3 regions of the Bradyrhizobium sp. SZCCHNR1098 genome follow, and region 3 is predicted to be linked to each of the others. Evidence: predicted binding sites of a transcription regulator. Region 3 holds the regulator's gene; each other region holds the start of a gene.
What was found. The regulator LexA, encoded in region 3, represses DNA repair genes until DNA is damaged. The targets are predictions, from matches to a motif close to TGTTCNNNNTGTGTTCNG.
Positions count from the first base shown of each region.

Region 1: the regulator LexA is predicted to act here: its motif matches at 6,520-6,537, upstream of QX135_RS06515 (PA0069 family radical SAM protein).
Region 2: the regulator LexA is predicted to act here: its motif matches at 7,980-7,997, upstream of QX135_RS00260 (helicase-related protein).

Region 1 is NZ_JAUEXY010000002.1:491,750-501,533, reverse strand. Features, by position in the region: gene QX135_RS06540 (electron transfer flavoprotein-ubiquinone oxidoreductase) at 1-956, opposite strand, end outside; gene QX135_RS06535 (uracil-DNA glycosylase) at 1,260-2,081, shown strand; gene QX135_RS06530 (glycosyltransferase family 39 protein) at 2,205-3,713, opposite strand; gene QX135_RS06525 (ribonuclease HII) at 3,910-4,764, opposite strand; gene QX135_RS06520 (VOC family protein) at 4,840-5,289, opposite strand; gene QX135_RS06515 (PA0069 family radical SAM protein) at 5,320-6,498, opposite strand; gene QX135_RS06510 (phosphoketolase family protein) at 6,689-9,106, shown strand; gene QX135_RS06505 (glycosyl transferase) at 9,283-9,784, shown strand, end outside.
Region 2 is NZ_JAUEXY010000001.1:58,531-68,314, reverse strand. Features, by position in the region: gene QX135_RS00310 (ABC transporter permease) at 1-418, shown strand, start outside; gene QX135_RS00305 (ABC transporter ATP-binding protein) at 423-2,033, shown strand; gene QX135_RS00300 (hypothetical protein) at 2,285-2,473, shown strand; gene rpsU (30S ribosomal protein S21) at 2,538-2,861, opposite strand; gene QX135_RS00290 (cold-shock protein) at 3,319-3,525, shown strand; gene QX135_RS00285 (transcriptional regulator) at 3,653-3,889, shown strand; gene QX135_RS00280 (hypothetical protein) at 4,049-4,297, shown strand; gene QX135_RS00275 (DUF2235 domain-containing protein) at 4,358-5,620, opposite strand; gene rpmB (50S ribosomal protein L28) at 5,962-6,270, opposite strand; gene QX135_RS00265 (DUF3108 domain-containing protein) at 6,910-7,689, shown strand; gene QX135_RS00260 (helicase-related protein) at 8,138-9,784, shown strand, end outside.
Region 3 is NZ_JAUEXY010000007.1:132,913-142,696, reverse strand. Features, by position in the region: gene QX135_RS16840 (hypothetical protein) at 1-525, shown strand, start outside; gene QX135_RS16835 (alpha/beta hydrolase) at 552-1,541, opposite strand; gene QX135_RS16830 (MBL fold metallo-hydrolase) at 1,554-2,486, opposite strand; gene QX135_RS16825 (LysR family transcriptional regulator) at 2,571-3,524, shown strand; gene QX135_RS16820 (alpha/beta hydrolase) at 3,533-4,342, shown strand; gene glp (gephyrin-like molybdotransferase Glp) at 4,474-5,697, shown strand; gene lexA (transcriptional repressor LexA) at 5,904-6,602, shown strand; gene QX135_RS16805 (hypothetical protein) at 6,861-7,301, shown strand; gene QX135_RS16800 (hypothetical protein) at 7,525-7,743, shown strand; gene QX135_RS16795 (ComEC/Rec2 family competence protein) at 7,698-9,784, opposite strand, start outside.

The DNA.
Region 1 (9,784 bases), on a different contig from region 3:
GACAGCCGCGGCACCGACTGATAGCCGCCTTCGGTGATGGCGCGTGCGCCGTAGGCGAGGCGCTTGCCGCCTTCGAACACGCCGCGGATCGACGGGTGCGTCTTGAAGCGCTGGAATTCCTCGAACGGCGACAGATAGGGATCGTCGTAGTTCAGGTGGACGACGAAACCGACTGCGACGAGATTGTCGTCGTAGTGATACAGGAACGAGCCGCCGCCGGTCTTCATGTCGAGCGGCCAGCCGAAGGAATGCTGGATCAGCCCCTTCTGGTGCTTGGCGGGATCGATCTGCCAGACCTCCTTGAGGCCGATGCCGAATTTCGCCGGCTCGCTCTTGGCGTCCAATGCGAATTTCGCGATCAGCTGCTTGGACAGGCTGCCGCGCGCGCCTTCCGCGAACAGCGTGTACTTGCCGAGCAGCTCCATGCCGCGCGTGAACGAGGATTTCGGCTTGCCGTCCTTGCCGATGCCCATGTCGCCGGTGGCGATGCCGCGCACCGCGCCCTGCTCGTCATAGAGCACCTCGGTGGCCGCGAAGCCCGGATAGATCTCGACGCCGAGCGCCTCGGCCTTGCGCGACAGCCAACGGCAGACATTGCCGAGCGAACCGATGTAGCAGTGATGGTTGTCCATCAGCGGCGGCATCGCGAAGCCCGGCAGCGAGATCGCGCTGCTCTCGGTCATCCAGAAGAACTTGTCGACCTTGACCTGGGTCTTCAGCGGGCAATCGTCGTCCGAGCGCCAGTCGGGGATGAGCTTGTCGAGCGCCGCCGGATCGATCACCGCACCGGACAGAATATGCGCGCCGACCTCGGAGCCCTTCTCGACCACGACGATGTTGAGGTCGGCATTGAGCTGCTTCAGCCGGATCGCGGCGGACAGGCCCGAGGGGCCGGCGCCGACGATGACGACGTCGAACTCCATGGATTCGCGCGGAGGTAATTCTTCGGTGCTCATCTCTCTCGATCTCAGGCCCGGCCGGTGCAGGGGACCCGACCTCTGCCGCCCCCCGGCGCGTGCAAAGGTCAAACCCGGAGCTGCAATGGCAACAATGACTTAACTAGGGTTCCTGAAGGCGTTGACCGTTCGCTGAAGACTGGTCCGGAGGGGGAGCGACGGCTGGCGCCGGAACACTAGGGCGTTCCGTCCCTTTTTGGGTTATTCCAAACTCTTGTTTCCGATTTTTCGGGGCAGGACAACCACCGAAATGCATTCCGCCATGCGCCGAGGCAGCGTACACTGCCGCGGCGATCGATCATGATGACTCCCGAGCCCCTCCCCGACGTCCGGCAACTGCTCGCCTTCTATCTGGAGGCCGGGGTCGATTGCGCCTTGGCCGACGAGCCGATCAACCGGCTGGTCGAGCCCGAGGCGGTTTCGTTCCCCGCCGCGGCCCCCGTCGCCCGTCAGGCGCCGGCGCAGCCCGGCCGGCCGGCCGCGCCGGCGATCATTCCGCCGCGCGGAGAACCGCCGCCTCCGCCGGAAGCGGCCGTCGCCTCGGCCCGCGAGGCGGCGCGGACGGCGCCGACGCTGGAGGCGCTGCGCGAGCTCCTGGAGACTTTCGACGGCTGCGCGCTGAAGCAGACGGCGTCGCGGCTGGTGTTCGCCGACGGCAATCCGCAGGCGCGCATCATGCTGGTCGGCGAGGCGCCCGGCCGCGACGAGGACATCGAGGGCCTGCCATTCGTCGGCCGCTCCGGCAAGCTGCTCGACCGCATGATCGGCGCGATCGGGCTCGACCGCAGCAAGGTCTACATCGCCAATGTCATTCCCTGGCGCCCGCCCGGCAACCGTACGCCAACGCCGCAGGAGACGCAGATCTGCCTGCCGTTCATTCGCCGCCAGATCGAGCTGGTCGATCCCGATGTGCTGGTGACGCTCGGCAATCCCTCGACCCAGTCGCTGCTCGGTACGACCGAGGGCATCATGCGCGTGCGCGGCAAATGGCGCGACTACGACACCGGCAAGCGGACGATCCGCGCGATCGCGACCTTCCATCCGGCCTATCTGTTGCGCTCGCCGTCCTACAAGCGGCTGTCCTGGCAGGATCTGCGCGCAATCGCGACGGTGATAGCGGTCTGAGGACCCAATTCGCTTCCGTCATTGCGAGCGCAGCGGCGCAGCGAAGCAATCCAGAGTCACGCGCGCAGCCCTGGATTGCTTCGTCGCTTTCGCTCCTCGCAATGACGGCTCGCATGGAAAGCGCTAAGGCCCCCTCGGCCGTACGATGGCCCAGCCGATGCGCAGCACCGGCTGGCGGCCGTTGATCAGCCAGTCGAAGCTGCGCGGCACCTCCGGCACCAGCCCGGGAAAGCGCTGGGCGATGTCAGGCGGTGGGGTGCCGACCGTGTCGGAGGCGCGCCACACCACGACCCCGCCGCTCTCCGCGAATTTCGCCGGCGTGACCCAGGGCGTCCGCTGCGGGGTGGCATCGAGGAACAGATGCGCGCGGCGGCGACCGAGCGCGACCAGGCTAGCGAGTTGCGGATCGCCGGCGACCGCCTGCAGCCGCTGGTTGGTACGGCGCTCAAAACTCTCGACGAAGAAGCGGGCGATGTCGCGGGCCGGCATCGACGTCGCGACCTCGCCCTCGCCGATCACGGGCTGAATCACGGCGCTGCCGGCAACGAAAACCGCGGGTGCAGCGACCGCAGCCGCCCACACCGTGCGCAACAGCCGCTGGCGGCGCAGATAGATCAGATCGCCGGACGCGACCACCAGCGCGAGACCGACCATCGTCAAGGTGACGGCGACGCCGCCGAACACCGTGGGCAGACCGAACAGGCCGGAGATCAGGCTGCCCGCCAGGGCCGGTGCGATCGCGAAGCAATAGACGAAGTCGCGGGCGAGCGGTGGGACCGAACGGCGGTAGATGATCGGGGCGTCGGTCTCGCTGCGGCTGATCCAGCTGGCGTCGAGCAGCACCAGCAGCACCATGGCCGAGATCGCCAGCAGCGCCCCGCCAGCCAAGGCGAGCCAATGCCAAGCGCGCACCGAGAGCTCGGCGAGAACGGGCAGCGCCGGCAGCCCGACGCTGTCGGCGCGCAGCACGAAGATGAGGTAGGGCAGCGCCAGCGCCAGCACCACCAGCAGCGCGAACAGCGGATCGAACGAGCGCAGCACCCGGCGGCCCTGCGCGGTGGAGACCACGAAGCCGGCGATCAGCAGCAGCAGGCCCGCCGCGGCCGAGGTGGTCAGCAGCAGCAGGCCGGCCTCGATCGACCAGGCAAACCAGGCGTTGCGCCGGCCTTCGCCGAGAATCCGCCAGCTATGGAGCAGCAGCAGCGCCCAGAGCGGACGCGCCAGCACCTCCGGACCGAATTCGAGCGTGGGTGCACCGAACGCGGTGATGGTCATCGTCAGCAGCACGGCGAGCACCGCCTGCTGGCCGCCGACGATCGCCCCCGCCAGGAGATACATCACCCACAGACCCAGGGCCGAGCACAGCACGGCCAGCACGTAGACGCCGAGCAGGTGATTGCCGGCGAGACGATAGGCGATGTCCGACAGCCAGAACGACAGTGGCGGGCCGAGATCGGTGCCGACCTGGTATTCACGTCCGAACGCGATGGTGGTGGCAAGCTGGCCGGGTGGACTGCGATAGAACAGCATGGCCACGCCGAGCCACATCAGGGCCTGGCACAGCACCACGATGACGACGACCAGCCGCGGCCTTGCGCGGATCAGTTCGACAACCAGTGACGTGAAACGCATGAACGGCTGGATCGCTTGGGACGTCGAGGAGGCCGGCAGGACCGTCGCTCATCCGCAGCAGCCTCGCTGTCCGACGCCCGCAATCGATACCGCACGATCGGGGCGCACAACACCGCCCCTGCTGCGAGGGGTGACACTTCGTGCTGGCTGGCTGACCAAAACTATTAAGACCGCGGCGCCCGCGAGGCAACCTGCATCAGACCTCGAGCGAGATTTCGGTGGATGTCACCACGGTCACCTCCGCGAAAAGATCCGGCTCCGGCACATCGGTCCACGGCTGATGCTTGCGCCGGGCGGCGACGACAGGCGCGAACAGGCTGCGATGATGCACCGAGGGGCCGAGCCGGTCCAATGCGGCGAGATGCTCCGGCACAGCATAGCCCTTGTGCTGCTCGAAGCCGTAACCCGGGCAATCCTGCGCCAGCGCGCACATAAGCCGGTCGCGCGTGACCTTGGCGACGATCGAGGCGGCCGCAATCGACATCACCAGACCATCGCCGCCAATCACCGCCTCGCAGCCGCAATCGACGTCGATGCGGTCGCGGCCGTCGACGAAGACGTGCTTCGGCGCCTCGGGCAGCGCCCTCACGGCGCGCGACAGCGCCCAGAGCGAGGCACGCAGGATGTTGTCGCGATCGATTCGCGCCGGCGATGCGACGGCCACCGCAAACGCCGACGTCTTGCAGATCTTGTCGAACAGCGCCTCGCGCTGCTCCGCGCTCAGGCGCTTGGAATCATCGAGACCCCTGGGGATGCGCGCAGGATCGAGAATCACGGCCGCAGCGACCACCGGACCTGCCAGCGGCCCCCGTCCCGCCTCGTCGCAGCCCGCGACCGGCCAGACGCCCTGCTTCAACAGCGCGCGCTCGCGCCGGAAGCTCGGCGGCGCCACCGCGATGACGCCCTTGCCGAGCTTGGCGCCCGACTTGCCGGCAGCACCCGGGGCAGCAGGCTTGGTCGCGGCCTTTGCAGGGGCGCTCTTCGCCACGGCGCAGCTCGCTGCTTTCGCCCTGCCCGGCTTCTTTGACTGATCGCGAATCATGGCCGCCATGGTGCGAAACGGCTGGCGGCGGCGCAACCCGAACGGGCCTCAATTCCCCGCTATTCGCCCCCTGCCGGCGACCGACTACGCCGGCAGATGCACTCGATCATCCTCGCCGACATCAATCCCCGGCGCGATCACCACTTCCCAGACATGACCGTCCGGATCGGAGAAATAGCCGCTATAACCGCCATAGTCGGTCCGTTGCGCCGGTTTCAGCAGCATTGCGCCTTTCTCCACCGCCGACGCGAGCGCCGCATCGACCTCAGCCTCCGAGCGGCAGTTCCATGCCAGCGTCACGCCTCGGAACGCCTGAGGACGCGGTGCGTCTGGCACGCCCGCGTCACCGGCGAGCGCGCCCCACGGGTACAGCGCCAGCACCGTCCCGCCGGTCTCGAAGAATGCCACGGCCTCGCCGGTCGCGCGGAATTTTCGGACGAAGCCGAGCAATGTATAGAAGGCGATGCTCCGCCGCATCTCGGACACACCGAGTGTGATGACGGTGAACCGCGGAACGCTCGCTTGTGCGCTCATCACCTACTCTCCACTTACTCTCCGCACGCTTCAGAACAGGCTGAGCTGCTGGCCGCCGCCCTTCGGCCGCACGAAATGATCGGTCGTCAGCTTGGTCCGACGCTTATTCAGCCCGAGCTTCTCGCAGGCGATCTCGAAGCGGCGACCGATCATCCAGGCCATCGGGCCTGTCCCCTTCATTCGCGTGCCCCATTGCGAGTCGTAATCGCGGCCGCCGCGCATATCGCGGATCAGGGTGAAGACGTGGCGGTAGCGGTCGGGATAATGCTCGAGCAGCCATTCCCGGAACAGGTCGCGCACCTCCAGCGGTAGCCGCAGCAGCACATAGGCCGCTTCCTTGACGCCGGCATGGGCGGCGGCATCGAGAATGCGCTCGATCTCGCTGTCGTTGAGCGCCGGGATCACCGGCGCCACCATCACCGTGGTCGGAATGCCGGCCTTGGACAGCGCCTGCAGCGCCTCCAGCCGCTTCGACGGCGTCGAGGCCCGCGGCTCCATCGTGCGCGCCAGCTTCGGATCCAGCGTGGTCACGGAGATCGCGACCTTCGCCAGGTTCTTCTTGGCCATCCGCGCCAGGATGTCGGCATCACGCATCACCAGCGCCGACTTCGTGACGATCCCGACGGGATGGCCAACCTTTTCCAGCACCTCGAGGATGCCGCGCATGATCTTCCGCTCGCGCTCGATCGGCTGATAGGGATCGGTGTTGGTGCCGATCGCGATCATCCGCGGATCGTAGCCGCTGGCCGCGAGCTCCTTCTCCAGAAGCGCGGGCGCATCCGGCTTCACGAACAGCTTGGATTCGAAGTCGAGACCAGGCGACAGCCCGAGAAACGCATGGGTCGGCCGCGCGAAGCAGTAGACACAGCCGTGCTCGCAGCCCCGATACGGATTGATCGAGCGATCGAAACCGATGTCCGGCGAGTCGTTGCGGGTGATGACCTTGCGCGAGGTGTCGGTCGCGACCGTCGTCTTGAACGGCGGCAGCTCCTCGAGGCTCTGCCAGCCATCATCGAAGACAACACGGGCCTCCGCCTCGTAGCGACCGCTCGCGTTGGATTGGGCACCCCGGCCGCGGCGCCGGCCCCGTTCGATGGCGACCGCGAGTTCGGGAAAGTCCTTCCCAGGACCTGACGAAGGCGCGCCCGCCGGCTCGGAGGGCACCGGGACCGGCGGGCGCTTGAGGGCATGTGAAGATGCTCGGCTCATGGCCAAGACATAGCACGCAAACAGAACATTACAAGAACAAAATAGAACAAAAGCGCAGGCATGCTCTGCGCGGGCGCAAGGCCAGCCATCACATTCCCGTTCTATCCTGCAGGTGCGCTGGAACAGGACGGTGCGGCGTTACTCTCATACAGTATCCCGCAGGCGCGAAGCGGAAGGCAAGCGAGGTCCCATGCAGATCACTTCTCCCCAACAGACCACCCCGGCCGGCGATCTTGACCTGCTCGATCGCTACTGGCGGGCGGCGAATTATCTCTCGGTGGGGCAGATCTATCTGCTGGACAATCCGCTGCTGCACGAGCCGCTGAAACCGGAGCACATCAAGCCGCGCCTGCTCGGCCACTGGGGGACGACGCCCGGCCTGAACTTCATCTATGCCCATCTCAACCGCGCCATCGAGGCGCAGGATCTCAGCGTCATCTACATCTGCGGCCCCGGCCATGGCGGTCCGGGCATGGTCGCCAACACCTATCTCGAAGGCACCTACAGCGAGATCTATCCGGAGATCACGCGCGATGCCGATGGCCTGCGCAAGCTGTTCCGGCAGTTCTCCTTCCCCGGCGGCATCCCGAGCCATGCCGCGCCTGAGACGCCGGGCTCGATCCATGAAGGTGGTGAACTCGGCTACGCGCTGGTCCACGCCTATGGTGCGGCGTTCGACAATCCCGATTTGATCGTGGCTTGCGTGGTCGGCGACGGCGAGGCCGAGACCGGCCCGCTCGCCGCGTCCTGGCATTCGAACAAGTTCCTGAACCCGGTCCATGACGGGGCGGTGCTGCCGATCCTGCATCTCAACGGCTACAAGATCGCCAATCCCACCGTGCTCGGCCGCATGGGCGATGCCGAGATCAAATGCCTGTTTGAAGGTTACGGATACGAGCCGCTGTTCGTCGAAGGCGCGGAGCCGAAGGCGATGCATCGGCAGATGGCGGACGCGCTCGATGTTGCGCTCGCGAGCATCCGCTCCATCCAGCAGAATGCGCGTCAGCCGGATGCAACGATCCAACGGCCGCGCTGGCCGATGATCGTGTTGCGCAGCCCGAAGGGCTGGACCGGGCCGAAGGAGGTCGACGGCCTCAAGGTCGAAGGCTTCTGGCGCGCCCATCAGGTGCCGATTGCCAACCCCCGCAGCAAGCCGGAGCATCTCGCGCTGCTCGAAGCCTGGCTGAAGAGCTACGAGCCGGAGACGCTGTTCGACGCCCATGGCCGCCTCAGGCCGGAATTGCAGGCGCTGGCGCCCAAAGGGCAGCGACGCCTGGGCGCCAATCCGCATGCCAATGGCGGTCTGCTCAAGCGCGAGCTCAAGCTGCCGGACTATCAAGCTTTCGCGATCGAGGTGTCCTCACCGGGCCAGACCATCGCTGAAGCGACGCGCGAGCTCGGCAAGTTCCTGCGCGACGTGATCACGCTGAATGCGAAGACCCGAAACTTCCGCATCATGGGTCCCGACGAAACGGCGTCGAACCGGCTCGATGCGGTGTTCGAGGTCACCGAGCGCGTGTGGATGGAGGGCATCGAGCCCTATGACGTCCATCTGGCGCATGACGGCCGCGTCATGGAGGTGCTGAGCGAGCATCTCTGCCAGGGCTGGCTCGAAGGCTATCTGCTCACCGGCCGCCATGGCCTGTTCTCCTGCTACGAGGCCTTCATCCACATCATCGATTCGATGTTCAACCAGCATGCCAAATGGCTGAAGGTGTCACGCGAGCTGCCGTGGCGGCGCCCGATCGCGTCGCTGAACTATCTCTTGACCTCGCATGTCTGGCGGCAGGACCATAACGGCTTCAGCCATCAGGATCCCGGCTTCGTCGACCTCGTCGCCAACAAGAAGGCGGATATCGTCCGCATCTACTTCCCACCGGACGCCAACACGCTGTTGTGGATCGCCGACCATTGCCTGCGCACCTACGACCGCATCAACGTCATCGTCGCCGGCAAGCAGCCCGCGCCGCAATGGCTGTCGATGCAGGACGCCGCCACGCATTGCGACGCCGGCATCGGCATCTGGTCTTGGGCCGGCACCGAGCCCGCCGACGAAGAGCCCGACGTGGTGATGGCCTGCGCCGGAGACGTCCCGACCCTGGAGACGCTCGCAGCCGTCGACCTCCTGCGCAAGGAATTGCCCAACCTGAAGATCCGCGTCGTCAACGTCGTCGATCTCATGACCCTGCAGCCGAAGCAGGACCATCCGCATGGCCTCAGCGACCGCGACTTCGACAGCCTGTTCACCGTCAACAAGCCAGTGATCTTCGCCTATCACGGCTATCCGTATCTGATCCATCGCCTCACCTACAGCCGCACCAACCATGCCGGCATGCATGTGCGCGGCTTCATCGAGGAAGGCACCACGACGACGCCGTTCGACATGGTCGTGCTCAACGAGCTCGACCGTTTCCACCTCGCCATCGAGGCGATCGAGCGCGTGCCCGGCCTCAGCGTGCCCGCAGCCCATGTGAAACAGAAATTCCGCGATGCGCTGATCGAGCATACCCGCTACATCCGGGCGCATGGCGAGGACATGCCGACGATCCGCGACTGGGTCTGGCCGAACAGCGCCGGCGGCACCACGCCGACACAGGCGGGCGACTGAACCAGCCAAGCGCGAGCTCCAGCAACGCAGCACCTTGAAATAGCAATCGTTCGGCGTTGCCCGAACGTGCGCGACCCGCTACGTGCTGCAAAATTCCGCAGCGCAGCGGGCTGATTTGGCTATGACAAGATGATAACAGTCATGCTGGAGGCGCGACAGATAACGATGCCAGGTTCATGCTGAGCGTGATCATCCCGACCGAAGGTGTCGAGCAGACCGCCGTGGCCACCCTGTCCGCGCTGGTGCCAGGCGCCGCGGCCGGTGTCGTCACCGAGGTGCTGCTGGTCGATCGCTCGCCCGATTCCAGCGTGATCGAGCGTGTCGCGGACGTCGCCGGCTGCCACTTCATGAAGTTCGAGGGCTCCCAGGCCGCAGCGCTCGCGGCAGGGGCCGCGAACGCGCGGGCGCCCTGGCTGATGTTTCTGCCCGCTGGCGCGATGCTCGATCCCGGCTGGATCGACGAAACCAGGCAGTTCGTCCAGAGCGTCGCCGCCGCCGGCCAGCCCCGCGCCGGCGTTTTCCGTTACGCCAGGTCTCCTTACGCTGCGATCAGTCTGCACGAGCGGATGCGATCGGTCGCTCGGGCCCTGGTCGGACCGCTCGGCGACCAGGGCCTGCTGATCGCCCGCGATCATTACCGGCAGGTCGGCGGCTACCAGCCCGATCGAAAGCGTGCCG
Region 2 (9,784 bases), on a different contig from region 3:
CGTCGCCGCCATCGGCCTCGTCAGCTGGCCGCCTGTGGCGCGGCTGGTGCGTGGCGAGGTGCTGAGCCTGCGCACCCGCGAATATGTCCAGGCGGCCATCGTCACCGGACAGAGCAATGCCTGGATCATCTGGCGCGAGATCCTGCCCAACGCGCTGTCGCCGGTGATCGTGCTGGCCTCGCTGATGGTCGCGACCGCGATCCTCCTGGAATCCTCGCTGTCGTTCCTCGGCCTCGGCGATCCCAACCTGATCTCCTGGGGCTACATGGTCGGCGCCGGTCGCACCGTCATTCGTCAGGCGTGGTGGATCACGGTGTTTCCTGGCGTCGCGATCCTGCTGTCGGTGCTCGGCCTCAATCTGATCGGCGAGGGGCTGAACGATGCGCTCAACCCGCGCCTGTCGCGCGAGGGCAGGTGAGAAGATGGCCGATCCCGTCGTTGCCATCAGGAACCTCCGTATCGCCTTGCCGCCGGGCGCAGAGCGCGCCCATGCGGTCGACGGCGTCTCGTTCGATCTCTCCGCCGGCAAAATCGTCTGCGTGGTCGGCGAATCCGGCTCGGGCAAGTCGATGTGCGCGCATGCGCTGCTCGGCCTGCTACCGGATACTGTCAGAGTCGAAAGCGGCGAGATCCGCTTCGAGGGACGCGACCTGCTTGCCGTCGATGCCGAAGGCTGGCGCGATCTGCGCGGCCGCCGCATCGCCATGGTGTTCCAGGAGCCGATGACCGCGCTCAATCCGCTGATGCGGATTGGCGAGCAACTGATGGAGGTGTTCGAAGCGCATGATCTGCTGAGCCCCCGGGAGCGCCGCGCCAAGGCGCTGGAGCTGGCGCGTGAGGTCGGGCTGCCCGATCCCGAACGGATCATCCGCGCCTATCCGCATCAGCTCTCCGGCGGCCAGCGCCAGCGGGCGATGATCGCGATGGCACTCGCGCTCGAGCCGGCCGTGCTCGTCGCGGACGAGCCGACCACCGCGCTCGACGTCACGACCCAGGCGCAGATCCTCAAGCTGATCCGCAACCTGCAGGCCAGCCACAACATGGCGGTGATGTTCATTACCCATGATTTCGGCGTCGTCGCCGATATCGCCGACGAGGTCGTGGTGCTGCGCCATGGCAAGGTGGTGGAGGAGGGCACGGCCGCCGCCGTGCTCGGCCATCCGCAGCATGACTACACCAAGGCGCTGCTCGCCGCCGTGCCGTCGTTCGATCCGCCGCCACGGCAATCACGCGAGGATGCGCCTCGGGCGGTGGAGGTGATCGGCCTCGACAAGACATATGTGACGCCGACCGGCTGGTTCCGTCCGAAGCGCGAGACCCGCGCGGCGCATGCGGTCAACTTCGCGATCCATCAGGGCGAGACGCTCGGACTCGTCGGCGAGTCCGGCTCGGGGAAGTCATCCGTTGCGCGTCTCGTGATGCGGCTGATCGAGGCCGATCGCGGCACGGTGCGGATCGGCGATGTCGATCTCACGGCGCTGGACGGCCGCGCATTGCGCGCGCAGCGTCATCGCATCCAGATGATCTTCCAGGATCCGTTCGCCTCGCTCAACCCGCGCCGCAAGGTCGGCCGCATCATCGCCGACGGCATGGTTGCGCGCGGCACCGCGCTCGACGCAGCGCTGAAACGCGCGCAGGAATTGCTCGGCATGGTCGGGCTCGACGCCGGCGCCATCGGCCGCTACCCGCATGAATTCTCCGGCGGCCAGCGTCAGCGCATCGGCATTGCGCGCGCGCTCGCGCTCGATCCGGAGATCATCGTCGCGGATGAAGCGGTGTCGGCGCTCGACGTGTCCGTCCAGGCGCAGGTGCTGCGGCTGCTGGAAGATTTGAAGGCGCGCCTTGGTCTGTCGATGCTGTTCATCACGCATGACCTGCGGGTGGCCGCGCAGATCTGCGATCGGATCGCCGTCATGCAGAAGGGCGAGATCGTCGAGCTGAAGCCGACCGCGGCGCTGTTCGCCAATCCCGAACACGTCTATACGCGCGAGCTGCTCGCTGCCGTGCCCGGCCGCAAGCACGGGATGGCGTGATTGTGCGTAAGCCGTCGGCCGGTCGGAACGATGGAGCGCCGGGTCGGGTTCAATTCCTTGCAACATCTTCGGCGTATTTGGATTATAATAGGAAGGGCCCCCCGATGAGGCCGCAGGGTGGTCGTCCAAGCCGGTCCGCGCCAAGACAGCGGGCTCCGCCTACCCGAGGCCGTCATTGAACCGTGCCCATGCTATGCCAGTCTCGACAGGATGTCGCAGCGGCGTTCACCATTCCAACGAGGACTGTCATCATGTCGGAGCGCAAGCCAACGGCCGCCGTGCGCGAGGCTCACAAGGCCTTCAAGCCGGCCGAGCCGCCGAGGAGCGACTATGAAAAGGCTCAGACCGCGTTCGATCAGAACCGCGAGCGACTGAAGGCCGAGCGCCTGGCGCGCGAAGCGGCCGACAACGCCGGTAAACAACCGAAAAAGCTGGCGTGAACGCCAGCCTCTTTCCGTCGGGTCCGTCGGGTCCGTCGTTTTCGGCGGACATGCCGTCGTTCGCTCAGCTGCGCGGCGTTGCAGAGGTGAGTGAATCCCGCGGCCGATCACGATCGGGGCGCGTCGAGGTCGTGGAGGGCAGCACGCCCGGCCGCGACGCAGGTACCTTCTTGACCGGCGCAGGCAGCAGGCCTTCGCGGATGGCCAGCTTGCGCGCGACTTTGCGTTGGCGCCTGATCGCATCGGATTTCTCGCGCGTCTTGCGTTCCGATGGCTTCTCATAGGATCTGCGGCGCTTCATCTCGCGGAATACGCCTTCGCGCTGCATCTTCCGCTTCAGGATGCGCAACGCCTTCTCGACGTCGTTGTCACGAACAAGAACCTGCAAAAGTGTCCTCCTTGTCTTCATCTCTATCGATGAAATTAGGTTGGCGAAGCCGATCGGCGCGGCGGCGGGGGAGCGGCGCGCTCAGCAGAGCGGCGTCAATGAAACGTGTTGCTCACAATGTGATGAGCCACGATACGTGCAAGACACGTTGATCCCCTTCGTCGGAAGGCGGGAGCACGAGTGTCTCTCAGCCATCGATGGCCAGGCCGTTACCGATGGTCCTGTGAAGATAAGGGCAATTTGCTGATATTGCCAGCGCGAGCCGACTCACGGTCCCAGCCCTCGGCAAACTATATTTGCCGCGCGGCCTTGTAATCCCCCAGAAAATCTCTACTTTGAGGTAGTTCGATTAGCCGCTGTGCCTTTCTGAATGTGCCCGTGGGCTATTTCCAAAAGTCATTGCTCAGTTGAATGAGGATCGCGTGATGGTCGCGCGATTAATGATTTGGAGATAGACATGCAGGGTACCGTCAAGTGGTTCAACGGCCAGAAGGGCTTTGGTTTCATTCAGCCGGAGGATGGCGGGAACGACGTGTTCGTTCACATCAGCGCGGTTGAACGCGCTGGTCTCGCTGGCTTGGCTGAAGGCCAGAAAGTCAGTTTTGAGGTCAAGACGGACAAGATGCGCGGTAAAACCAGCGCAGAAAATCTCGCGCTGGTCTGATCGTACTGATCTGACGTCTTGGGCCATTTCACGGATGTACTGAAATGGCTGGTTTGCCCGCTCGATCCTGTATTGAGCGGGCTTTCTGCGTCTCGACGGTAACCCGCATCTCCGGAAGGATCAGTCGATGGCCACCAAGAAGATGTCAGAACGCTCCCCCGAAAGCATTGCGCGGTCAGAGCGCCAGCGCGTCGCCGCCGAGGACGGGGCGAAGGCGCGCGCCGAATGGGATCAGCGCGCGACGGCGGTCCGCAAGAACATGGAGCGGCTGCGCGTGTTGCGGCTCGCCAAGGAAGCGGAAGCTGCGCAAGCGGGTCCTGTTGCTGCGCCTGCGCCGAAGCGGCGGAAGAAGGTCGCTCGCTAGGGCTGCTTCATCTCGCCTTCCGACGTCGGCTGCGCCGGTGGAACTAGCGGAACTTCAGATCCGTTGCTGGTGCTCGAACAGACGGGCGATCCATGCCTGATCATTACGCCTCAACCGCGTCCCGCGTACAGATCCGACCTTCGTACCGAGGAGGCTGACGTGGCCAAGTTGACAGCTACAGACGTTCGCATTGCAAAGGACGAGACGCAGCGTGGAGGCCAGACGATCGCATTTGCGCTTGCAATCGGCGCTACGCGGCAGGTCTGTCATCTCGAGACCTGCTTCGGCACACGCAATCAGGCGTTCGCTTATCTGCAGCGAAACCGCACGGCGTTCGAGCAGATGGCGCGCGAGCAGTTCGCCCGTGGCGAGGTGACCGACGGCGTCATCCATCTGCGCATGATCTGAGGCGATCCGCCACGCGCGAGCCTCCGAAGACGCTGCTCGACCCGCAACGCGCTGTTGCTGCTACTCCGCCTTCTGTTTGACCGGAAGCGGTACGCGCTCATAGGACGCGGGCAGATTGACGGGCCGGTAGTCCTGCGATTCCGCGATCCGCATCAGCACGCTCTCGTGGATGAACGCGCCCTCGGGAATGAAGCGCGGCTCGCAATTCGGAATGTAGAATCCGAAACGCGCCTTGCGCTCCGGCCACTCCTTGTACGTCGCGCTCTTCGGCAGCCATTCGAGCAGCCGCCAGGCCGGCCTCATCGAATCGTGCAGGGGGCCCTGGATGCTCGGCGCCACATAGGAGAACGGGCTGTTCTTGCGCTGCACGCCCCAGGCGAGCTGGTTCACCGTGCGCGGATTGACCGCCAGCCCCGCCTCGACCGCCTCGTCGATCATCCACAGCAGCGGATACTTCGAGACCGCCGACTGCGCCTCGGGATAACCGCCGCCGACGTCGCAATGTACGCCGGCGAACCACACCTGCTTGGCGTCCTGCGGTCCCGCATGCGCCTTGTTGAAGCGGTTCGGCGTGAAGGTCTGCGGCATGTTCCACGGCTTCAGCCGGAACATGCAGCGCCGTTCGTCGATCGCAGCGGCCTGCCGGAAAATCTTCACGCTCGGGTTCTCGATCGAGAAGGCGAGCTCCTCGAGGCTGGGGAGGGCGAGGAACCGGTCGGTGCGCGGCACGATGACGCTGGCCACCGTGTCCCACACGCCGACGAAATGGATCGTTGGCCAGCGTGTCGAGGTGATGCGCGCGAATTGCGCGGCCTGGTCGTCGCGGCTCTCGGGAATCGGCCCGTCGTCCTCGGTGCTCTCGACCTCGGTGGTGATGCCGCGTCCGGCCTTCGGATTGTCGGAGGAGTACTTCTTGTAGGCGATCACGCCCGAGCCGGCGAGATTGATCTGATCGGGCGAGATCAGCCCGACCTTGTGGATCAGTCCGGCAAGCACGCGCACGGTGTAGGCGCCGCGTGAGAAGCCGAACAGGAAGATGCGGTCGCCTTGCTGGTAATGCGTGGCGAGGAAGCAGTAGGCCCTGATGATGTTGTCGTCGAGGCCGTACCCGGTGGCGAGCCCCAGCACCATGTTGAAATTGGCCCTGAAGCGATGCCAGCTGTCCGGCTGTGTCAGGGTGCCGACGCCGGGATCGTAGAACACGGCCTGGAGTGGCGTCGTCTTGTCGGTCTTGCGCAGACAGCGATAGAGCTTGAGCACGTTCGAGATGTTTTCGCTGATCTCGTTGCCGGTGCCGTCGCAGCAGATGACAATATTCTTCATGACAAAGGAATGTCCGCGATAATGCTACCGCAACGAGTGTAGAGCATCGGGCTGGTGTTGGGGAGGTCGGTTCCTATGGCACTTCGTCTGGGTCGCTGTTGCGCGCCGCGCGACGGACATAGCGAAGTGATCGAATGGCGCCGCCGTACGAACGGATGGTCACTCGACGTGTCCGGTCGCCCCGCGCCGGCTGCCGTGTCCAGAGTTGTCGGCTGGTCACGGCATCCGCAAGCAAAACGGCCGGATCTCTCGATCCGGCCGTTTCGACATCTCGCTTCGCTCGAAGCCCCGCCTGTGACGCGTCCGGCTTCTGCATCAATCGTGGATTTCGGCTTGCTCTCTCAGCTCGCCTTGGCGACCGGGGCAGCGTCCGCCGCTTTCTTCTCGATGGCGCGCTTCAGCTCCAGCGCGCGCGGCGACAGCGCCGCAGCGTTGGCCTTGAGCAGATAGGCGTCGAGGCCGCCATTGTGGTCGACGCTCTTGAGCGCGTTGGTCGAGACGCGCAGGCGCACGTTGCGGCCGAGTACATCCGAGATGAAGGTCACATTGCACAGGTTCGGCAGGAAGCGCCGCTTGGTCTTGATATTGGAGTGGCTGACCTTGTGGCCAACCTGGGGGCCCTTGGCCGTCAGTTCACAGCGCCGCGACATGGCAGTAAATCCTCTCTCATCCCCGCACCCTTCGTCCGCCTGTGTCGGCGGGCCGCGGGGGTCCAAAACTCGTCCAGCTCGTCTCTGGGAGATGCGGTCCTATAGGGGGGATGCGGCTTTTCGTCAAGGTTTTGAGGGATGGGGCCGGTGGCACCTTGCCACGCGCCGAATCGCAGGGCTGCCTCGCTTCACGGCGGCGGTATTTGCGTCCGCGGCACGGCGTCCGGCCATAGGCGTCCGCATGGCCGTTTTTCGCCGAAAGACGTCGTACAATCAAAATCTTAGCCGATCGCAGGAGACCACATAAAGGGCGTATTCGGGCGTGATGAGTGGACGTTCGCGCGATGGCGCGTCAAACCGGCCCCTCGAGCCCGGCGGACTGCAGGGGCTCATGGGGAGTTGGGCCGCCCGATGCGGCTTCGCCGGAAGCGGAGCCGGACGTAAAGCGCTGGACAATCGGCCAGGATGTGACCGGTTCGCGTTGTTCAGGAGCGTTTTTGGCGTAAGTAACAGCAGTGGCGCGGCACAGGGGCCGGGGCCCGACAAGCGGATCGGCAGGACCATTTCGACGTGACCAACAGCACGGCCTTCTTCCGTTTCCGGCGCCTGGCGGTGGCCGGCTCCATCGCGGCGCTCCTGCTGCTGGCCCCCCACGGCGCCCGAGCACAGGCCCGGCTGGACGCCCAATATGAGGCTTCGCTGGCTGGCATCCCCGTCGGCAAGGGCACCTGGGCGGTCGAAATCGGGGATGATCAGTATGGCGCCGCAGCTCAGGGCGGCACCGCGGGCCTGCTCAAGAGCTTCTCCCAAGGATCGGGCACCGGGTCGGTGCAGGGACGCGTCGTCAACGGCGCCCTGGTCGGGCAGAGCTACCAGGCCTCGACCACCACGGGAAAGAAGTCCGAGCAGATCCGCATCAATCTGCAGAACGGCACCGTGAAGGATTTCGCCATCGAGCCGACGCCGCCGGTCGATCCCGACCGCATTCCGGTAACGGATGCCCACAAGCGCGGCGTGCTCGATCCGATGACGGCCTCGCTGGTGCGGGTGCCGGGCAATGGCGAGCTGCTGTCGCCGGACTCGTGCCGCGGCGCTGCGCCCGTGTTCGACGGCCGCATGCGCTACGAGCTCAAGCTCGACTACAAGCGCATGGAGAACGTCAAGGCGGACAAAGGCTATCGCGGCCCGGCGCTGGTCTGCGCGGTCTACTTCACGCCGGTTGCGGGTTACATCCCGGACCGGCCGGTGATCAAATATCTCGCCCAGGCCCGCAACATGGAGATCTTCTTCGTGCCGCTCGCGGGCACGCGCATCCTGGTGCCGTTCCGGGTCGTGATTCCGACCTCTTTCGGCAAGGCGATGCTCGAGGCGACCTCCTTCATCACCCAGGCTTCGCCGCACGTCGCGAAAACGCAGTAGCGCGCGGCGGAATCCTCGTTGTCCGGCCGGCGCCGTCATTGCGAGGCCGTCCGGAAAGCCAGCATGTGTGATCCGGCGCGCGGCCTGAACGACGGCTCGCGTGAATCCGTTTGACTCTTCGCCGATTCTGATTCGACTCGGGCCTGCTCGAAACAGCGCCAGTTCCCTCGCGAAAGCGTTGCTTGTCGAGACCGTGAAAACTTGATCTAGTGCTGCCTTGATCGCGCGGCGCGAGATGTTGCGGTGAACGAAGCCGGAAAGGCGCTGGAGTCAGCGATTCGGGCGTGATTCGTTCTCAAGGCGTTCCGAAGCTTAAGCTGCGTCCCTATATGCGTAGCAATGTGACACAGGTGTGAGGATCGCAGCCTCTCAGAACGACGATAAATCCAGCATCCATCGCGCCTGACCCGCGCGCCTGCAACGCCGGCCTCGAGACCCAATTTAACGAATGGCTTTTTCGTCTTCTTCGGCAGCCTCGCCTTTCGAGCGCGCGTCCGACCGTGCTCCCGGAAGCGGCGTTACCGCCGTTCTCGGCCCCACCAACACCGGCAAGACGCATCTGGCGATCGAGCGCATGCTCGCGCATTCCTCCGGCATCATCGGACTGCCGCTGCGGCTGCTCGCGCGTGAGGTCTACAACAAGATCGCCGATCGCGTCGGCAGCGAGGCCGTTGCGCTGATCACCGGCGAGGAGAAGATCAAGCCGAAGAACCCGCGCTACTGGGTGTCGACCGTCGAGGCGATGCCCAGGGATCTCGACGTGTCGTTCCTCGCCGTCGACGAGATCCAGATCGCCGCCGATCTCGAGCGCGGCCACGTCTTCACCGACCGCATCCTCAACCGGCGGGGCCGCGACGAGACGCTGCTGCTCGGGGCTGCGACGATGCGCCCCATCATCGAGCGGCTGCTGCCGGGCGTATCGACCGTGACGCGGCCGCGGCTGTCGCAGCTCGAATTCGCCGGCGACCGCAAGATCACGCGACAGCCGCGCCGGACTGCCATCGTGGCCTTCTCGGCCGACGAGGTCTACGCCATCGCCGAGCTGATCCGCCGCCAGCATGGCGGCGCCGCTGTGGTCCTGGGATCGCTGTCGCCGCGAACCCGCAACGCGCAGGTGGCGATGTTCCAGAACGGCGACGTCGACTATCTCGTCGCCACCGACGCGATCGGCATGGGGCTCAACCTCGACGTCGACCACGTCGCCTTTGCGTCCGACCGCAAATATGACGGCTATCAGTTCCGCCGGCTCACGCCGTCGGAGTTTGCCCAGATCGCGGGCCGTGCCGGACGGGCGACGCGCAACGGCACGTTCGGCACCACCGGGCGTTGTGCGCCGTTCGAGCCCGAGCTGGTCAATGCGCTCCAGAACCACACCTTCGATACCGTGAAGGTGCTGCAATGGCGGAACTCCAGGCTTGATTTCGCGTCCTTGAGCGCGCTTCAGGTCTCATTGGCGATCGCGCCGGGGCATGAGGCGCTGACGCGCGCGCCGATCGCGGAGGATCTGCGCGTGCTCGATCATGCCGCGCGCGACGCCGAGGTGCGCGACATGGCGCATGGCGCGTCCGCGGTCGAGCGTCTCTGGGAGACCTGCCAGATCCCCGATTATCGCAGGCTGTCGCCGGCCGCCCATGCGGAGCTGGTGACCACCGTGTTCGGCTTCCTGATGCAGAAGGGGCGTATTCCGGACGCCTGGTACGCCGCACAGGTCGATCAGGCCGACCGCGTCGATGGCGACATCGACACGCTGTCGGGGCGGATTGCACAGATTCGTACCTGGACCTTCGTGGCCAACCGGCCAGACTGGCTGCGCGACCCTGATTATTGGCAGGGGATTACCCGCGAGCTCGAAAATAAATTGTCAGACGCCCTTCATGAACGGCTCACGGAGCGTTTCGTTGATCGTCGTACCAGTGTATTGATGCGGCGCCTGCGGGAGAACAGTGTTTTGAATACGGAAATCGGCAAGACCGGCGAAGTGATCGTTGAAGGGCACGCGATCGGCCGTCTGGATGGATTCACCTTCGCGCCCGACGCCGCCGAAGCCGGCTCGGAGGCCAAGGCCTTGCAGGCTGCTGCCCAGAAGGCGCTGGCC
Region 3 (9,784 bases):
GACGGCCGCCGCACGCTGCCGGATGCGGGCTGGGACGAGGTGATCCGCTGGGGTCACGAGGACCGCCTGCTGGGACGGCGGCCGACGACGATGAGTGCGCTGGAGATTGCGCTGCTGCCGAAGGCGCGCGTGCCCGGCAGCTCGCTCGCCATGCTCGCGGCTCTGAAAGGCTGCGCACGCGCCAAAGGTTTTGCCGAGCTGTATGCGCCGGTGCGACCGAACCAGAAACATCTGGCGCCGCGGACGCCGATGCGCGCCTATCTCGATCAGCGGCGCGAAGACGGCCGATTGGTCGATTCCTGGCTGCGCACGCACCTCGGCATCGGTGGCGAGATCGTCAAGATCGCGCCGTGCTCGATGACCATCGTCGGCACGCTCGCCGAGTGGTCGCAATGGACCGGCGTGACCTTCGATCGCTCGGGTGAGATCGAGGTCCCCGCTGCTCTCGTGCCCGTGCTCGCGTCGGTCGAGCACGACCATGCCGCCTATGTCGAGCCGAATGTCTGGATTCGGCATCCGCTCTAACGCGGTGCAGGCCGTCCGCGCGACGATCAACGCGCCGGCACGACGCGCTCGTCCAGAAATCCGATCACCGCATCGAACGCCTGCCGTCGATTCCGCTCCATCAGGATCATGTGCGTGCCCTGCCCGATCTCGACCAGGCGCTTGTACGGCGCGCTCACGAGACGAACGAACAGGTCGTGCGCCACGTCGAAGCGGACGTCCACATCCCATTCCGCCGAGAGCACGAGAACAGGGCAGTTGATCGTGCTGGGATCGTAGATCGGCTGGTCCACAGTCCAATGCTCGCGCACGTCCTGCACCGCGCCCAAAGGCGCGCGGATCGCGCCGGGGTACGGCGAGTCCGGATCGGTCGCGAGCGTCACCTCCGCCCAGGACTCGAACCAGCCGTCCGGAATCAGCTTGTCCCGCGCCTGCTCCGGAGCGGCGCCGCGCCACGCAGCCTCGAACGCGCGCGGGCTGACGATCCGATAGGCGCCGAGCGGTCCGCCGGCGTCGATGCGCAGCGGCTCGCTGGACAGCCAGAGCGGCGTCACCAGGATCAGCTTCTCGAGCTTCGCGCTCGCCGCGCTCGCGAGCATGCCCGCGACGGTGGCGCCCCAGGACATGCCGAGCACGTTGGCGCGCGGGACGTCGCGATGCCGGCAGATGAAGTCCACCGCCGCGCCGAAATCGTCCACGGCGGTCCGCGCATTGACCAATGGAGATCCCTCCTCGGCCCCCCGCGACATCTCCGGCGGCCGGCTGGAGCCGCCATAGCCGCGCGCATCGACGGCCCAGACATCGTAGCCGGCCTGCGCCAGGACATCCATGAAGGAGGCGCCACCAACCGCGACGTCGAACAGGCTGGCGGATGAAAAGGTGGCGCCGTGCATCATCACCAGCGTGCGCTCGGCCGAGAACCGTTGCACGTCATGCCGGCGCTTGTTGATGAGCTGAAGCTGGACGTCGGACACCGGGCCTTCGATCAGGCGGCGCTCGGAAACGATGCGCGAGGAGGACGTTGCGTTCTCGGTCATGGTCACCTCGGATCAGGCGAACTGCCACGCGAACCGGTCGTCGTCGCGGCTGATCCGCCCGGCCGAGGACTCGGCGAAGTGGGTCGTGAACACGAGGGAGCCGGTCTCGGCGGCGTGGTTCAGCGCCCATTGGCGTGAGCTCCGCGCCGCGTCCGGAAATTCGCAATAGACCGAGTTCCAATCCGGACGCGCGACCTGCAGCGGATGATGCATCACATCGCCCCAGAACAGCGCGCGCTCGCCGCGCGAGGTGAGACTGATGCAGGCGTGATCGATGCTGTGACCAGGGCTCGGCAGATAGCGGAAGCCATCCACGACCTCGCTGCCATCGACCGTGATCTCACGCGCGAGGCCGGCCTCGACGATCGGCAGCACGCTGTCTTCGTAGACCCCTGGCAGCGGCGGATGAAGCATGCGACCGAGACCGGCCGCATCCCTGATCGCGGCATCCGAGCCGTCAGCGGCCGACAGTGCCGCCAGATAGGCGCGCTCGCGGCCTGAGAAAACGTACCGGGCGTTCGGAAACACCGGCGTCCAACGGCCATCGGCAAGCTGCGTATTCCACCCCACATGATCCGCGTGCAGATGCGTCATCAGGACGAGATCGACATCGCCAGGGGCGACGCCGGCCGCCCGCAGCCGGTCGAGAAACGGCTCGTTCAAGCGATGCAGAACTGCTGCGCCGGGCCGCTCCTTGTCATTGCCGGTGGCCGTGTCGATCAGGACCACCCGCTCCGGCGTCCGCACCAGCCAGCTATGGATGCTCAGGCGCAACGATCCCATGTGCGGATCGACCGATCCCGGCCCCACCTGGCCTCGTTCCCGAACGATGCTGTCTGCTTCTACGCCCGGAAACAAAAACTCTCCCTCGACCGCATCGAGGCCGATCTCGAAGATCCTCGTGATGGTGGCGTCTCCGACGCGATAGGTCGTGATGTCCTGCATGTCTGGCGGCCTCGATCCGAACGGTGGTCTTGTCTGGGCCGAGATCTAGGGCTAGGTCATACATTCCTCAAATCGATCCAGCTCATGCAGTCCATCGATCACTTCGATCTTCGCTCCTTCGACCTCAATCTGCTGGTCGCGTTCGACGCGCTCATGCAGGAGCGCAGCGTGACGCGCGCGGCCGCACGCCTCAAGGTGGGTCAGCCTGCGATGAGCCATACGCTGTCGACGCTTCGCGTGCTGCTGCAGGACGAGCTGTTCGTCCGCGTCGGCGCCGTCATGCAGCCGACGCCAAAGGCTGCGGTGCTCGCCGGGCCGGTTCGGGCGGCGCTGGGGCAGATGCAGGCAGCGCTGCATGCCGCACCGGAGTTCGACCCGGCGACCGAGCAGCGCACCATCCGCCTGGGATTTTCAAGTGAGGTCGAGCTGCTGCTGATCCCCGAGCTCACCGCGGTGCTCCGTCGAACGGCGCCCGGCGTGCGGCTTCTCAGCCGGCCGACCGAGCGTAACGAAGTGCATCGCCTGCTCGACGACGGAGCCTTGGATGTCGCGGTCGGCTGCTTCGACGCCGTCGCACAGCGGCACAGATCCCAGCTCCTGTTCGAGCAGGCGCTGAGCTGCGTCTACAATCCAAAGCGCATCGCGATGAAAACGCCGATCAGCCTCGCCGACTATCTGTCGCTTCCGCACGCGCTGGTGACGCTGACCAACAGCCTGCAGGGCTGTCTGGAGGCGGCGCTGGATGAGATCGGGACCGAGCTCAACGTGGTCTCGGCCTCCTCGGAATTCCTCAGCGTGCTGGCGACGGTCGCCGCATCACCGGTGATCACGACGATACCGACCAGGATGGCAAAGCTCTACGGGCCGCGATTTGGGCTGACGCTCTGTCCCGCGCCGTTGAAGCTGCGGCTGCCGGCCGTCTCGATGGTCTGGCCGCTGCAGCTCGATCGTGATGCAGCATCGGTCTGGCTGCGGAACATGGTGGCGGATATCCTGCACACGACCGAGCGCGCCGCCTGTCGCGCAGCTGCGGGATAGCATTCAAAATGAACTCTCTGCATCACGTCTGCTCCGGCCGCGCGCGGCTCGCCGCCGAGGTTGCCGGCCAGGGAGACCCTGTCGTCTTCCTGCACGCCGCAGTGTTCGACCGCTCCATGTGGCGCGCGCAGATCGAGGGCGTCGCGGCAACGCATATGGCGATCGCCTATGACCGGCGCGGATTTGGTGAGACGGTCGCCTATGAGGAAGCTCATTCTCCGGTCGAGGACCTGCTCGCCGTCGTCGACGCGTTCGCGCCGGGGCGGCCGGCGACGCTGATTGCCTGCTCGCAAGGAGGCCGCATCGCGCTCGACTTCGCGCTTCGCCATCCGTCACGTATGGCATCGCTGGTGCTGATCGCACCTTCGATCAGCGGCGCGCCGGAGCCGGTCTATCCACCGGAGATCAAGGCGCTAACGGCGTCGTTGGCCGCTGCCGAGGCCGCACAGGATTGGGATCGGGTCAGCGCTATCAAGGCGCATCTGTGGGTCGACGGTCCCTTGCAGCGCGAGGGACGCATCTCCGGCGAGCCACGCGAGACGTTCCTGAAGAAGAACGCCGCCGCACTCCGCGCGCCGCCAACCGGCGCGACTCTCGATATGGCACCAGCCTTCCCGCGCCTCGCGGAGATCGTCGCGCCATCGCTCGTCATCTGGGGGGACTTGGACTTTCCTCACATCCAGCAGCGAAGCAGGCTGCTCGCCGCAACAATGCCGAACGGGTCAGGACATGAGCTGGCCGGAACGGCGCACCTGCCGAGCCTGGAACGTCCGCAGGAGGTCACGCGGTTGATTGCAGACTTTCTCGCGCGATCGTGAGGCAGCGGCCCGGACGCGGCCCACATCAGACGATCAGAAGGCAGGAAGCGGCCTGAGCCCTTGGCCGAGCCGTGCGCGTTCGGTTAGAAGGCGACTCATTCGATCTGCCGTCTCCGTCCGAAGGAACTCTCATGGCCCTGATGCCGGTGTCCGATGCGTTGTCCGCCGTGCTCGCCGGCGCCGAGCCGCTGGCCGAGGAGCTGGCCGAGGAGCTGGTGACGCTGGACGAGGCCCATCACCGCATCCTGGCCCGCGACCTCGCGGCGCTGCGGACGCAGCCGCCCGAGGCGATGTCGGCGATGGACGGCTACGCCGTACGCGCGGCGGACGCAGCCCAGGCCAAGGTGCGGCTGAGGGTGATCGGCGAGGTCGCGGCGGGGCGGCCGTTCGATCGCGTGGTCGGACCCGGCGAGGCGGCGCGCATCTTCACTGGTGGCGTTGTCCCTGAGGGCGCCGACGCGGTGGTGATCCAGGAGGACACGATCGCCGAAGATGGCCACGTCGTCATCACCGAGGCCGCGATCAAGGGCCGGCACATTCGGCCCGCGGGCGTCGACTTCCACCAGGGCATGGTGCTGCTGAAGGCGGGCCGCCGGCTCAGCGACCGCGACCTGTCGCTGGCGGCCAGCATGAATCATCCGGCACTGCCGGTGCGGTGCCGGCCGAAGGTGGCGCTGCTCGCCACCGGCGACGAGCTCGTGATGCCGGGCTCGACGCCCGGCCCGGGCCAGATCGTCTATTCCAACGGCTACGCCCTGCGGGCGCTGGTGCGCAGCGAGGGCGCGACACCGATCGATCTCGGCATCGCCGCGGATACGATGGAGGCCACGGTCGCCGGGATCCGGCGGGCGCGCGAGGCCAAGGCCGACATCCTGATCACGACCGGCGGCGCCTCGGTCGGCGATCACGACCTCGTCAAGCAGGCGCTCGAAGCCGAGGGCATCGAGATGGCGTTCTGGAAGATCGCGATGCGGCCGGGCAAGCCGATGATGCACGGACGGCTCGGCGACATGAGGGTGATCGGACTGCCCGGCAATCCGGTGTCGTCCTATGTCTGCGCCATCCTGTTCCTGGTGCCGCTGATTCGGCGGCTGCTCGGCCGTGACGAAGCTCGCATGCCACGCGAGACCGCCCTGCTCGGCCGCGAGCTCGGGGCGAACGATTCGCGCGAGGACTATCTGCGGGCGCAGCTCGAAGAGCGCGCCGACGGCACCCTGATCGCAACGCCGGTGACGCAGCAGGATTCGTCGCTGCTCGGCAATCTCGCGCTCTCGCAGGCGCTGGTGATCCGGCGGGCGTATGCGCCGAAGGCCGCCGCCGGCAGCCCGTGCGAGATCCTGCGCCTGCCGAGCTAGGCCGTTTCCCCCGGCAAAGCCCGGTCCGTTCACTACAATTTAAGGATTGCGGAACACACATCGAACATATAGTGTCCGTTCATGATTTGTTTTTAGTATGTTGCGGGCGACGCGATGATGGTCCGACTCCAAGGCGCTCTCAGCCGGTTTGTGCTCAAGGCGCAGCTCCTGGACTCGGACGACAACAAACTGGGGACCAGGTCGAGATGCTGACGCGCAAACAGTACGAACTTCTGCGGTTCATCAACGAGCGGCTCAAGGAAGCCGGCGTGCCGCCGTCCTTCGACGAGATGAAGGATGCGCTCGATCTGCGCTCGAAGTCCGGCATTCATCGCCTGATCACGGCGCTCGAGGAGCGCGGCTTTATCCGCCGGCTGCCCAACCGCGCCCGCGCGATCGAGGTGATCAAGCTGCCCGAGCTGTCACAGGCTGCCAACAACCGCCGCGGCTTCACCCCATCGGTGATCGAGGGCAATCTCGGCAAGGTGCGCACCAGCACTCCCGCGCTGGACGATGGCGAGCGCCCCGTCGCGGTGCCGGTGATGGGCCGCATCGCCGCCGGTACCCCGATCGAGGCGCTACAGACGCGCAGCCACACCATCAGCGTGCCCGCCGACATGCTCGGCAACGGCGATCACTATGCGCTCGAGGTGCGCGGCGACTCCATGGTCGATGCCGGCATCCTCGACGGCGACATGGCGCTGATCCAGCGCAACGAGACCGCCGACACCGGCGACATCGTGGTAGCGCTGATCGACGATGAGGAAGCGACGTTGAAGCGCTTCCGCCGCCGCGGCGCATCGATCGCGCTGGAGCCGGCCAACACCGCCTACGAGGTGCGCATCCTGCCGCCCAACCGGGTGAAGATCCAAGGCAAGCTGGTCGGGCTGTATCGCAAGTACTGATCGCGGACGCGATCGGTCGATCGGCGGCGAGCGCACGCGCTTCTCCGCCGATCGAAATTGGTCACGCGCGAATGCACCTCAGGATGTGCAGCGCGGCATGCTCAAACGCTTGTGATCGCCCGCGGGCGCACGCGGTGCAGATCAGCGCAGAATTGCCGTGAAGCGCGCGCTAACATCTCCTCGATGTCCACTCTGATAGAGGCCTGCGCCTGTCCGGGGGGAGCGTGGGTCGGCTATCTCTCAACGAGGAGCGATCCGATGTGTGACTACAGCCTCCATGCGGTTGCGTCCCGTCCCGCCAAGGTCGGCGAGACGTTGATCTCGACGACGTTTCGCGGCACCGCCACCCGCGGCTTCGCCCTCGAGAGCGAGCCGACCGTCGCAGTCTGCATGCTGCCCGGCACCGAGTTGGCATTTGTCGAGGACGTCCGCTACGACAGCCGCTGGCTCTGGACCCGGACGATCCGCGAGCGCGTCGCGAAGTTCAACAGCATCGAGACGCACATCCCCGATCGCCATCACGACGCGATCGAATTCGCCGACGGCCGCCACGTGCTGGTGACCCAGCTCTGCGAGGGCCAGCGCGTCACCGTGCTACAATTGCCGGTCAGCAAGCAGCCGGCCGAACGCCGCCCGGGCATGGCGGAGGACGTTCCGGCTTCGCAGGCCACACCGATTCGCCGCATCAGCATCACCTGAGCGCCTGCGCGTCCGCATTTCTCTCGGTCATGAGCGAGCTTTCGGCCGGGGGAGATTTGGTTTCTGCAAGCGCAAGGTCCTTTCGGGCGAACCTCACGCTCCGGCATCGCATCGAATAGGAACGACATCCCTCGGCCGGCATTGTGTGCCGGGGGAGCTTGCCGCCGCGGTCAACAAGATCGATTGGAACAAGGCCGACCGGATCACCGAGCCCGGCCGCTACATGCTTCCGTTCGGATGGCTAACGGTCACGGTTGATGACATCGCCGTCTGGCAACGATATCCGGGCGCTGCGTTCACGCTGGTCGAAGGTCCCTCGCTGTTCGATGGACCCGACGACACCGAGTATCATCTCAGCACGTTGTATCATCTCAGCACGTTCGAGCTGTCCGGCGCTCAATCCTGCTCGCCCTGCTCCGTCTCCGGCGGCGTCGCGTCCTGAAGCCGCGACACCGGCGCACGCGGCGTCAGCGTCGTGTCGAACTCGCCGGCCTCGGCGGGCGCCGGCCACCACGGGCGGTCGGTGCCGCCGGCGCGCACCGGCGTGACGGAGAAGCCGGTGCCCCGCTGCACCAGCATCAAGGCGCCCTGCTGCTGCAGGCGCTGGCGATCGATGACGGCCGCCGCGCAGGATGACGGCGCGGCGCGCGCGGTGACGATCAGCGCGGCACGGGCGCAATCATCGTCGAGCGCCTCGGCGCGCAGGGTCAAGGCGGCGAATCGGCCGTCGACCATCGCGACCACGCAGCCCGCCTCGTCGCAGGAGACGCCATCGGCGAGCGATGAATCCGCCGGCAGCCGGGCATCGGCGTCGGCCGCGAGCCACTCCTTGGTGGCGAACACGTCCTTGCCGGTGCGCATCACATGCAGACGTCCGTCACGGCCGCGCACCGCCACCGCGCGCCCGTCGCCGGCGATCAGGACGTCGGGCAGAGGCGTCGTGGCGGCCCACGCGGTGGCCACCGCGAGCCCGACGGCGCCCGACCAGCGCAGCGGTGTGCGCAGCAGGCCGATCAGGATGACGCCGAGGCTGGCCAGGATCAGCGGACCGATGCCGAAGCCCGGGATGCGCCCGACCGCGCCGGGCAGCGCCGCCACCCAGCGCGTCACCGCGATCATCCAGTCGATGCCGAGGCCCATCAGCGTCCACCAGGGACCGTCGAGCCCGAACGGCGCCGCCAGCAGGCCGAGCAGTCCGGCGGGCATCACCAGCACCGAAACCACCGGCATCGCCGCGAGATTGGCGAGCACGCCATAGGGCGTGACGCGATGGAAGTGGAACGCGGCATAGGGCGTGGTCGCAAGCCCCGCGATCAGCGAGGCCAGCAGCAGCATCGCAAGCTCGCGGCCGCCCCACAGCGCGATGCGCTGCGTCGTGGAGCTGTCCGGCGTCGCAAACAGTTTGGGCAGGCCGAACTGCACCAGCGCGACCAGACCGAGCGTCGCCGCGAACGACATCTGGAAGCTCGGATGCACCAGCGCTTCGGGTGCCGCGATCAGCACGATCATCGCCGCGACCGCGAGCGTGCGGAAGGTGACGGCGCGGCGATCGACCATGACCGCGATCAGCACCACGGCCGTCATGAAGAACGATCTCTGCGTCGCGACCTCCGCGCCCGACAGCAGCAGGTAGAACGCCGCCGCGACCAGCGCCGCCGCGGCCGCCCACTTCTTGATCGGATGGCTGATGGTGAGGCCGGGGATCAGCGCAAGCAGCGCGCGCACGGCGAAGAACACGACGCCGGCGACGACGGCCATGTGATAGCCTGAGATCGACAGCACGTGGCCGAGGCCGGAGACGAACATCGCATCGTTGACATCGGGCGTGATGGCGTCGCGCCGGCCGGTCAGCAGCGCGGTGGCGATGGCGCGCTCATCGCCCGTCAGGCGGGCACGGATGCGTGCGTCGATCGCATCGCGCAGACCCTGCATGGCCGCCGCATAGCCCAGGCCGAAGCCGGCGGCCTGCGGCGGCGTCGCCGTCGTGATCGCGCCCATCACGAAACCGGAGGCGCCGATGCCCTGGAAGAACATGTCGCGCGCGAAGTCGTAGGATCCCGGCCGCACCGGGGCCATCGGCGGCAGCAGCCGCGCCTTGAGCTGCACGAAGCTGCCGACCTCGGGCGCCGTGCCCTTGCGCACCGCGAGCCGCACGCGCGCGATCGTGGCGGCGTTGCGCGGGCTCTCCATCGCGGCGACGCGCAGCACGATCCGATCGCTGCGCTCGCGGACGTCGCGCGCCTCGACGAAGCCGGACAGCGCCACCGAATACAACGGCCGCGCCAGCACCGGATGTGCGACACGCGCGGTCTTGATGGTCGCCGCGGCAAAGCCGCACGCTGCAGCTGCGATCATCACGGCAACCGGAAACATCCGATGCCGCCGCATCATGATGGCGACGATGCAGAGCAGCGCCGCGGTGGTGGCGGCGATCCAGAGCACCGGCTCGTGATCGGCGGTGAAGTACAGCGCGATGCCGGCCC